DNA from 2 places in the Pseudomonas sp. P5_109 genome. Region 2 is predicted to be linked to the other one. Evidence: predicted binding sites of a transcription regulator. Region 2 holds the regulator's gene; the other holds the start of a gene.
What was found. Region 2 encodes FliA, which starts transcription of late flagellar genes. Its sites were predicted from a motif close to CTAAAGTTTNNNNNNNNNNNGCCGNTAA; they were not measured.
Positions count from the first base shown of each region.

Region 1: a site for FliA is predicted at 2,588-2,615, ahead of QMK54_RS24950 (methyl-accepting chemotaxis protein). Genes of this name have one in related genera too.

Region 1 covers NZ_CP125380.1:5,624,874-5,629,421, reverse strand. The annotation lists gene QMK54_RS24955 (glycosyltransferase family 4 protein) at 1-389, opposite strand, end outside; gene QMK54_RS24950 (methyl-accepting chemotaxis protein) at 552-2,441, opposite strand; gene QMK54_RS24945 (helicase HerA-like domain-containing protein) at 2,630-4,117, shown strand; gene QMK54_RS24940 (DUF721 domain-containing protein) at 4,239-4,548, opposite strand, start outside.
Region 2 covers NZ_CP125380.1:1,784,978-1,789,525, reverse strand. The annotation lists gene QMK54_RS07970 (chemotaxis protein CheA) at 1-91, opposite strand, end outside; gene QMK54_RS07965 (protein phosphatase CheZ) at 146-934, opposite strand; gene QMK54_RS07960 (chemotaxis response regulator CheY) at 956-1,327, opposite strand; gene fliA (RNA polymerase sigma factor FliA) at 1,495-2,235, opposite strand; gene fleN (flagellar synthesis regulator FleN) at 2,232-3,062, opposite strand; gene flhF (flagellar biosynthesis protein FlhF) at 3,179-4,507, opposite strand; gene flhA (flagellar biosynthesis protein FlhA) at 4,519-4,548, opposite strand, start outside.

The DNA.
Region 1 (4,548 bases), 3.1 Mb from region 2:
GTCACCCAATTGCCCATGCGGTTGCGGACCAGCAGGGGCAGGTCCGAGTGATAGAAGCCGATGACCGGCACGTCGAGTTGGCGCCGCGCGTCCAGTGCTGCCCATGCGGTGAGATAGGGGTCGCCGACTTCGATCAGGTCGGGCTGCAAGTCCTGCAGGACATTGCGCCAGGGTGCGAGGCGCAGCGGGAAGCGATAGCCCTTGCCGAAGGGCAAGGCGGGGGCCGGGACGGTGAAGATGCCATCCTGCTCGCTAAAAGAGGATCCGGGGATCAGCAAACTGTGGCGAATGCCCGGCTTGATGCCCAGGCGACGATGCTTTGCATCCAGATAAGTGCGTACGCCACCGCTGGCAGGGGCGTAGAACATGGTGATGTCAGCGATATGCACGATGAACGATCCTCCGGTCCCGGTACTCCCTTGGTTGACCTTTATGAAGGATAGATGTTCGGTTGAGGTTATGTGCTGGCCTCATCGCCGGCAAGCCGGCTCCTACAAGAGCGCGATCCACCTGTAGGAGCTGGCTTGCCAGCGATGAGGCCGGTTCAGACGCTAGATACGGAAACTGCCTACCAACTGCTTCAACCGCGCCGCCTGCTGTTCAAGGTCCGAACACGCGCGCAAGGTCGATTGCAGGTTTTCCACACCCTCCTGGTTCAGCGTGTTGATCTCGGTGATGTCGACGTTGATCGACTCCACCACGGCGGTCTGCTCCTCGGTTGCGGTGGCCACCGACTGGTTCATGCCGTCGATTTCACCGATACGCAAGGTCACGCTGTTCAGGCGCTCGCCTGCGAGGTTGGCGATTTCCACGCTGTCCTGACTGTGGCGCTGACTGTCGCTCATGGTGCTGACCGATTCCCGGGCGCCGACTTGCAGTTCCTCGATCATGGTCTGTACCTGTTGCGCCGATTCCTGCGTGCGGTGTGCCAGATTGCGCACCTCGTCTGCCACCACGGCAAAACCGCGACCGGCCTCACCGGCGCGCGCAGCTTCAATGGCAGCGTTGAGCGCCAGCAGGTTGGTTTGTTGGGAAATGCTGGTGATCACTTCGAGAATCTGCCCGATGTTCACCGTTTTACTGTTCAGCGATTCGATGTTGGTACTCGATGCGCTGAGCATGCTCGACAGTTGATTCATCGCCACGATACTGCGGTCCACCACTTGCTGGCCGTCTTCGGCCAGGCTGCGGGCATCGCTGGCCTGGCTCGAAGCCTGAGCAGCGTTGCGGGCAATTTCCTGGGCGGCGGCGCCCAGTTGGTTGATGGCGGCCGCGACGCTGCTGGTGCGCGAGGCTTGCTGGTCGGAGTTGAACATCGACGAGTTGGAAGCGGCCACTACACGCAACGCCACTTCGTTGACTTGCCCGGTCGCCGAGGACACTTCGCGGATTGAACCGTGAATGCGCTCGACGAAGCGGTTGAACGCGGTGCCGAGGGTACCGAATTCGTCGTTGTTCTGGATGGTCAGGCGCTTGGTCAGGTCGCCTTCGCCATCGGCGATGTCGGCCATGGCGCGGGTCATGACGTGCAAAGGCTGGATCAGGATGCGAATCAACATGCCCAGCAGGGCGATGATGATCGCCACCGCAATGATGGTCGCAACCACAGCAGAGGCGCGGAATTTGCTGAGCATCGAGTAGGCTTTTTCTTTGTCGACCGACAGACCGATGTACCAGTTGACCGAAGGCAGGCCCTTGATCGGGGTGAAGCTGACGATGCGCGTCTTGCCATCGACGTCCACTTCGCTGAAGCCGTTGCCGATGCGCGGGGTGTCTTTCGGATACGCCTCGCTCAGGGACTTCATCACCAGCGCTTTGTCCGGGTGAACCAGGATCTTGCCGTCGGCGCTGACCAGGAACGCGTAACCCATGCCATCAAAGTCGCGGGCACTGAGGGTATCGATCAGGGTTTGCAGGCTCAGGTCGCCGCCTACCACTCCCACGCTCTGGCCGGCCTTTTTCGAAGCCGTGGCCATGGAGATGATCAATTGGCCGGTTGCCGCATCGATGTAAGGTTCGGTCAGGGTCGGCGTACTGCTGCTTTCGGCGCCTTTGTACCAGGGGCGAACACGCGGGTCGAAACCGTCCGGCATCTTCGCGTCCGGACGAATGGTGAAGTGCCCGGTGGCGTCACCCAGGTAGGACGCCATGAACGTCGACGTCAGGGTTTTCTGCTCAAGCAGGCTGGCGACGTTGCTTTGTTCCGGGTTGATGGCGATGTTTTGCGAGAGGTTCTCGATCAACAAAATTCGCCCGGCCAGCCAGGTCTGGATGTTGTTGGCGGTGACGTCGCCCATCTCGTTGAGATAGTTATTGAGGTCTTCGCGGATGGCGTTGCGCTGTAGATAGTCGTTGTACAGCGTGAATGAAGCGAAGGCGGCAATCACAATGAGGGCGGCGGCAAGCAGGATTTTATGGCTGAAACGCAGATTTTTGTTCATGGCTTGGGGTTCCGCTAAGGTCTTAATGTCCAGCGCGTGCTTTTATAAAGAGGCGCATTACGGGCAAGTTTGAAAGCAAGTGAATTTTCCGACTCTCCTTAGGGAAATTTCCGACCAGATCGTGTCTGACTGCTTTGTCGTTATCTCTATCGGCCGTGTAGGACCAAAGATTAATCATGGGTGACCAAATGCCTGACTCACTGCAACTCGTTATCGGCGCCGATCTCACAGGACAGCCGATTGCCCAGGCCATGCGCCTGGCGAACCGCCACGGTTTGATCGCGGGCGCGACCGGCACCGGCAAAACCGTCACTTTGCAACGATTGGCCGAAGCCTTCAGCGATGCCGGCGTAGCGGTGTTCGCCGCCGACATCAAGGGCGACCTGTGCGGCCTGGGTGCCGCCGGCAACCCTCAGGGCAAGATCGCCGAGCGGATTGCCGGGATGCCCTGGCTCAACCACAAGCCTCAGGCTTATCCGGTGACGTTGTGGGACGTACACGGTCAGTCCGGTCATCCTTTACGTACTACCTTGAGTGAAATGGGGCCGCTGCTGCTGGGCAGCCTGCTGGAACTGACCGACAGTCAGCAGTCGGCACTGTACGCGGCGTTCAAGGTGGCGGACCGCGAAGGCCTGTTGTTGCTCGATCTCAAGGACCTGAAGGCGTTGCTCAATCACCTGCGGGACAATCCCGAGTTGCTGGGCGACGATGCGGCATTGATGACCACCGGCTCCAGTCAGGCGCTGCTCAGACGTCTGGCGACCCTGGAGCAACAAGGCGCCGAAGCCTTGTTCGGCGAGCCGGCGCTGCAACTCGAAGACATCCTCCAGCCCACTGCGGATGGCCGCGGGCGCATTCATTTGCTTGATGCCAGCCGTCTTGTGCACGAAGCACCGAAGGTCTATGCGACGTTCCTGCTGTGGCTGCTGGCTGAGCTGTTCGAGCAACTGCCTGAGCGTGGCGATGCCGACAAACCATTGCTGGCGCTATTCTTCGACGAGGCGCACTTGCTGTTCAACGGTACGCCCCAGGCGTTGCGTGACCGTCTGGAACAAGTCGTGAGGCTGATTCGTTCGAAAGGCGTGGGCGTGTATTTCGTCACGCAATCGCCGGGTGACCTGCCGGATGATGTGCTGGCGCAATTGGGCTTGCGTATCCAGCACGGCTTGCGTGCGTTCACCGCCAAAGAGCAGAAGTCCCTGCGCGCGGTAGCCGAAGGTTTCCGGCCGAATCCGGCGTTCGATACGTTGTCAGTGTTGACCGAGCTCGGGATCGGCGAGGCGCTGGTCGGCACCTTGCAGGAAAAGGGCACGCCGGAAATGGTCCAGCGGGTGCTGGTAGCGCCGCCGCAATCGCGGATCGGGCCTTTGACCGATGCCGAGCGCACGGCGCTGATTGCCGGGTCGCCGTTGCAGGGGCGGTATGACAAACCGGTTGACCGTGAATCGGCCTATGAGGTGCTGATGGCGCGCAAGGGCCTGGCGCCGGCACCGGAAGCGGCACCGGGTAAACCGGCACCCGAGGAGCCAAGCTTCACCGAGCAGGCCGGGGAGTTTCTTGGAACCGCGGCAGGGAAGGCGCTGAAATCGGCGATGCAACAGGCGGCGAACCAGATTGGCCGACAGTTGGTGCGCGGCTTGATGGGCTCATTACTGGGCGGCAGCAAACGCCGCTAACTTGAGCGAGTACAGTCTGACAGTGGAAGCGGGCTTGCTCGCGAGGGCGTCAGCACATTCAACATTGATGTGACTGATGTAGCGCTTTCGCGAGCAAGCCCGCTCCCACAAGGTTTCTGTGTCAGGTTTTGGATTTGGCGTGCGCCGCCAGTCGCTCCAGCGCCGCCCGCAGGTTCGGATCGCTGATCCCGTCGGCCGTGGCCTGAATAGTTGCCGCAGCATCGTGCGACAGGTCCATGGTGTGCCCGGTCGCGCCCCGCTGGACGGTAGGTGGCTGCACCTTGAACAGGATTCGTGTCAGGTTGGCAAATTCGTCGAACATTTGCAGTTGCCGTTGCAGGCGCTTTTGCTGGTAGCGCAGGCGGGTTGCCCAATGACCGTCTGTGACAATCAGCAACAAACTGCCTTCGCGCCAGGAAGCCACATGGCAA
Region 2 (4,548 bases):
GCTCGACCAGTTGCTCGGACAGTTGCTCTAGAATCTCGCCGGCCTCAACCAGGAAATCCTGAAGGATCTCTTCATCGGCGCCGAAGCTCATTAAGGGGGTGCTCCTACAGGTCTAAAAACCCAAAAAACCTAAAATGCTAAAACTCTAGAATCCCAGGCTGGATAACAAATCGTCCACATCGTCCTGACCGGACACAACGTCTTCTCTTTTATCGGCATGAATCTGCGGACCTTCACCCTGAGAGAGATGTTTTTGTGGATCTTTTTCAGCAAGCATCGCTTCACGGTCATGTTCGATGCCCGCAAAGCGGTCCACCTGGCTGGCCATGAGCACGAGCTTGAGCAGGTTGCTTTCAACTTCGGTGACCAACTGGGTCACGCGCTTGATCACTTGCCCCGTGAGGTCCTGGTAATCCTGGGCGAGCAGGATGTCGTTGAGGTTGCCCGACACCGCGCGATTGTCCGTGCCGCTGCGTGCCAGGAAGCCGTCGACCCGCCGGGCCAATTCACGGAACTCCTCGGCGCCGACTTCACGACGCATGAAGCGTCCCCAGTCCGTACTCAAGGCCTGGGCCTCATCCGCCAGGCTGTTGACCAGAGGCGTGGCACTTTCCACCAGATCCATGGTGCGATTGGCTGCGGCCTCGGTCAGCTTGACCACATACCCCAGGCGCTCGGCGGCATCGGTGATCTGCGACACTTCTTCGGCTTGCGGCATGTGCGGGTCAATCTGGAAATTGACGATCGCGCTGTGCAGCTCGCGGGTGAGCTTGCCCACCTCCTGATACAGGCCGCGGTCACGGGTCTGGTTGAGCTCATGGATCAATTGCACCGCGTCGCCGAACTTGCCTTTTTCAAGGCTCGCGACCAATTCGACGGCGTGTTTTTTCAGGGTCGACTCGAAATCGCCCAATGAAGATTCGTTATTGCCCATAGCTCCCCCGTGGCGCACTCATCAACCGATGCGTTCGAAAATCTTCTCGATTTTTTCTTTCAACGCCTGGGCCGTGAAGGGTTTGACCACATAGCCGTTAACGCCGGCCTGGGCCGCTTCGATGATCTGCTCACGCTTGGCTTCAGCGGTCACCATCAGCACCGGCAGGTGCTTGAGCTTCTCATCGGCACGCACGTGGCGCAGCAGATCGATACCGGTCATGCCAGGCATGTTCCAGTCCGTTACCAGAAAGTCGATGCTTCCGCTGTTGAGCACCGGAATGGCGGTAGTGCCATCGTCGGCCTCGACGGTGTTGGTGAACCCAAGGTCACGCAGCAGGTTCTTGATGATCCGCCGCATCGTTGAGAAGTCATCAACGATGAGGATTTTCATGTTCTTGTCCAATTCGACCTCCAAGCAGTCTTAAACGCGCCCAGCACCTGGACGCGCCATTTCAATCAATCCGGCAAAGCACTCAATGACTGTATGGAGCACAACAGATCGAGACCGGGGTAGTTCAACACCACACCAGCCTCGTTCGCAGTGTCCCCACACTGCCTTCAGCGCGCTCGCCACTCCCCCAAACGCCCCCGCAAACGGGCCGCGCACTGGCTGTGTAACTGGCTGACCCGCGATTCGCTGACCCCCAGGACCTCACCGATTTCCTTGAGGTTCAACTCTTCGTCGTAGTACAGCGCCAACACCAGTCGCTCACGCTCCGGCAAATTGGCAATCGCATCCGCCAGCGCAGCCTGGAAGCGTTCATCTTCCAGATCGCGTGACGGCTCGAGATGAGCACTCGCGCCATCCTCGTGCAGCCCTTCGTGTTCGCCGTCCTGCAACAGGTCGTCGAAACTGAATAAGCGGCTGCCCAGCGTGTCGTTCAAAATTCCGTAGTAATCGTCGAGACTCAATTGGAGTTCGGCCGCAACTTCGTGATCTTTAGCGTCACGGCCGGTTTTCGCTTCAATCGAGCGAATAGCGTCGCTGACCATGCGCGTATTGCGGTGAACCGAACGAGGCGCCCAGTCCCCCTTGCGCACTTCATCGAGCATGGCGCCGCGGATTCGAATGCCCGCGTACGTCTCGAAACTGGCGCCTTTGCTGGCGTCATATTTGGTAGACACTTCAAGCAGGCCGATCATCCCGGCCTGGATCAGGTCTTCGACCTGGACACTGGCCGGCAAGCGCGCCAGCAAGTGGTAAGCAATGCGTTTAACCAGCGGCGCGTAACGCTCGATCAGCTCGTACTGCGCATCACGAGCTGATTTTTTGTAGAGGTTGTAACCGCTGGCTGTCATAGCACAGGTCCTGCTGTCTGCTGCACGAGACGCTCGACGAAAAACTCCAGGTGCCCGCGCGGGTTGGCCGGCAGCGGCCAGGTATCGACCTTCTGCGCGATGGCCTTGAACGCCAGCGAGCACTTGGAGCGCGGGAACGCCTCGTAGACAGCGCGCTGCTTCTGCACGGCCTTGCGCACGCTTTCGTCGTAAGGCACCGCGCCGACGTATTGTAGGGCGACGTCGAGGAAGCGATCCGTGACCTTGGTCAACTTGGCGAACAGGTTGCGCCCTTCCTGCGGGCTCTGGGCCATGTTGGCCAGGACGCGGAAGCGGTTCATGCCGTAGTCGCGATTGAGCAACTTGATCAAGGCGTAGGCATCGGTAATCGAGGTCGGCTCGTCGCACACCACCAGCAGTACTTCCTGGGCTGCGCGAACGAAGCTGACGACCGACTCACCAATGCCCGCGGCGGTGTCGATCACCAGGACGTCGAGGTTGTCGCCGATATCACTGAAGGCCTGGATCAGGCCAGCGTGTTGCGCAGGGCTCAGATGAACCATGCTTTGTGTGCCGGATGCGGCCGGAACGATACGAATGCCGCCTGGTCCCTGCAGCAGTACATCGCGCAGTTCGCAGCGGCCCTCGATCACGTCGGCCAGGGTACGTTTGGGTGTCAGGCCCAGCAGAACGTCGACGTTCGCCAGTCCCAGGTCGGCGTCCAGCAGCATGACGCGCCGGCCAAGCTCGGCCAAAGCCAGGGACAAGTTCACTGACACGTTAGTTTTCCCGACGCCACCTTTGCCGCCGGTCACCGCGATCACCTGTACGGGATGCATGCTGCCCATGTTATTTCTTTACCTTGTCTTGCATAGACGGAGGCCACATTACTGGCTGCGCGTTCACAAACGGAACAATGCATGGCAGACCATCGATGTAGGTACAAAAACGATTCATTATTACCTCAGCCAACCTGCTTGGTCGGGCTGTGGTAGATGTCAGCGAACATGTCAGCCATGGCTTCCTCGCTGGGTTCTTCCTGCATTTGCACGCTGACGGCGCGACTGACCAACTGATGACGGCGCGGCAGATGAAGATCATCCGGAATCCGCGGACCATCGGTCAGGTACGCCACCGGCAGCTCATGACTGATGGCCAGGCTCAACACCTCGCCCAGGCTTGCCGTTTCATCCAGTTTAGTCAGGATGCAGCCAGCGAGCCCGCAACGCTTGTAACTATGATAAGCGGCGGTTAGAACCTGTTTCTGGCTGGTGGTTGCCAGGACCAGATAATTTTTCGCGCGGATGCCACGACCGGCCAGACTCTCAAGCTGCATGCGCAGGGCCGGATCGCTGGCCTGCAGGCCGGCGGTATCGATCAGCACCACGCGCTTGCGCAGCAATGGCTCCAGCGCCTGCACCAGGGACTGGCCCGGATCGACGTGGGTCACCGACACATTGAGAATGCGCCCCAGGGTCTTGAGCTGCTCCTGGGCACCGATGCGGAAGCTGTCCATGCTCACCAGCGCAATGTTCTGCGCGCCATACTTGAGCACGTAACGGGCCGCCAGCTTGGCCAGGGTGGTGGTCTTGCCCATGCCGGCAGGACCGACCATGGCGATCACACCGCCCTCTTCCAGTGGCTCGACTTCCGGGGTAACGATCATGCGCGCCAGGTGCGCCAGCAGCATGCGCCAGGCCTGACGGGGCTCCTGGATTTCAGTGGTCAGCGCCAGCAAATCGCGCGACAGCGGGCCAGACAGGCCAATACGTTGCAGGCGACGCCAGAGATTGGCCTGGTCCGGACGGCTGCCTTGCAGCTGATTCCAGGCCAGGGACCCGAGCTGGACTTCCATGAGTTCGCGCAGGCTGTTGAGCTCGAAACGCATCGAGTCGAACGCGCGCGGGTCCACGCCAGCGGATGCCGGTGCAGCGGCCGGTGCGGGACGACGAGGTTCGGCGTACGTTGGTTCGATCAATGGTTCGGCGGCGGTCAACGGCAGGCCGGCGAACAACTGACGGTTGGTGCTGTTGTCGCTCTCGCCCTCGCCACGCAGGCTCAATTCGGCCTGGGCGGTGACGATCCGCGACTGCGTCTTGCGCAGCTCGTCTTCGAGTTCCATGTTCGGAACACGCGGCGCCAGCGCCGACAATTTGTAGTCCAGCGCAGCCGTCAGCTCGACCCCGCCGGCGATCCGGCGGTTGCCGATAATGGCGGCATCAGCGCCCAGCTCATCGCGAACCAGCTTCATGGCCTGACGCATATCGGCGGCGAAAAAACGCTTAACTTGCATAAACCACTACCTCAGCCGTTGGGCCCTACTGTCGCAACGAT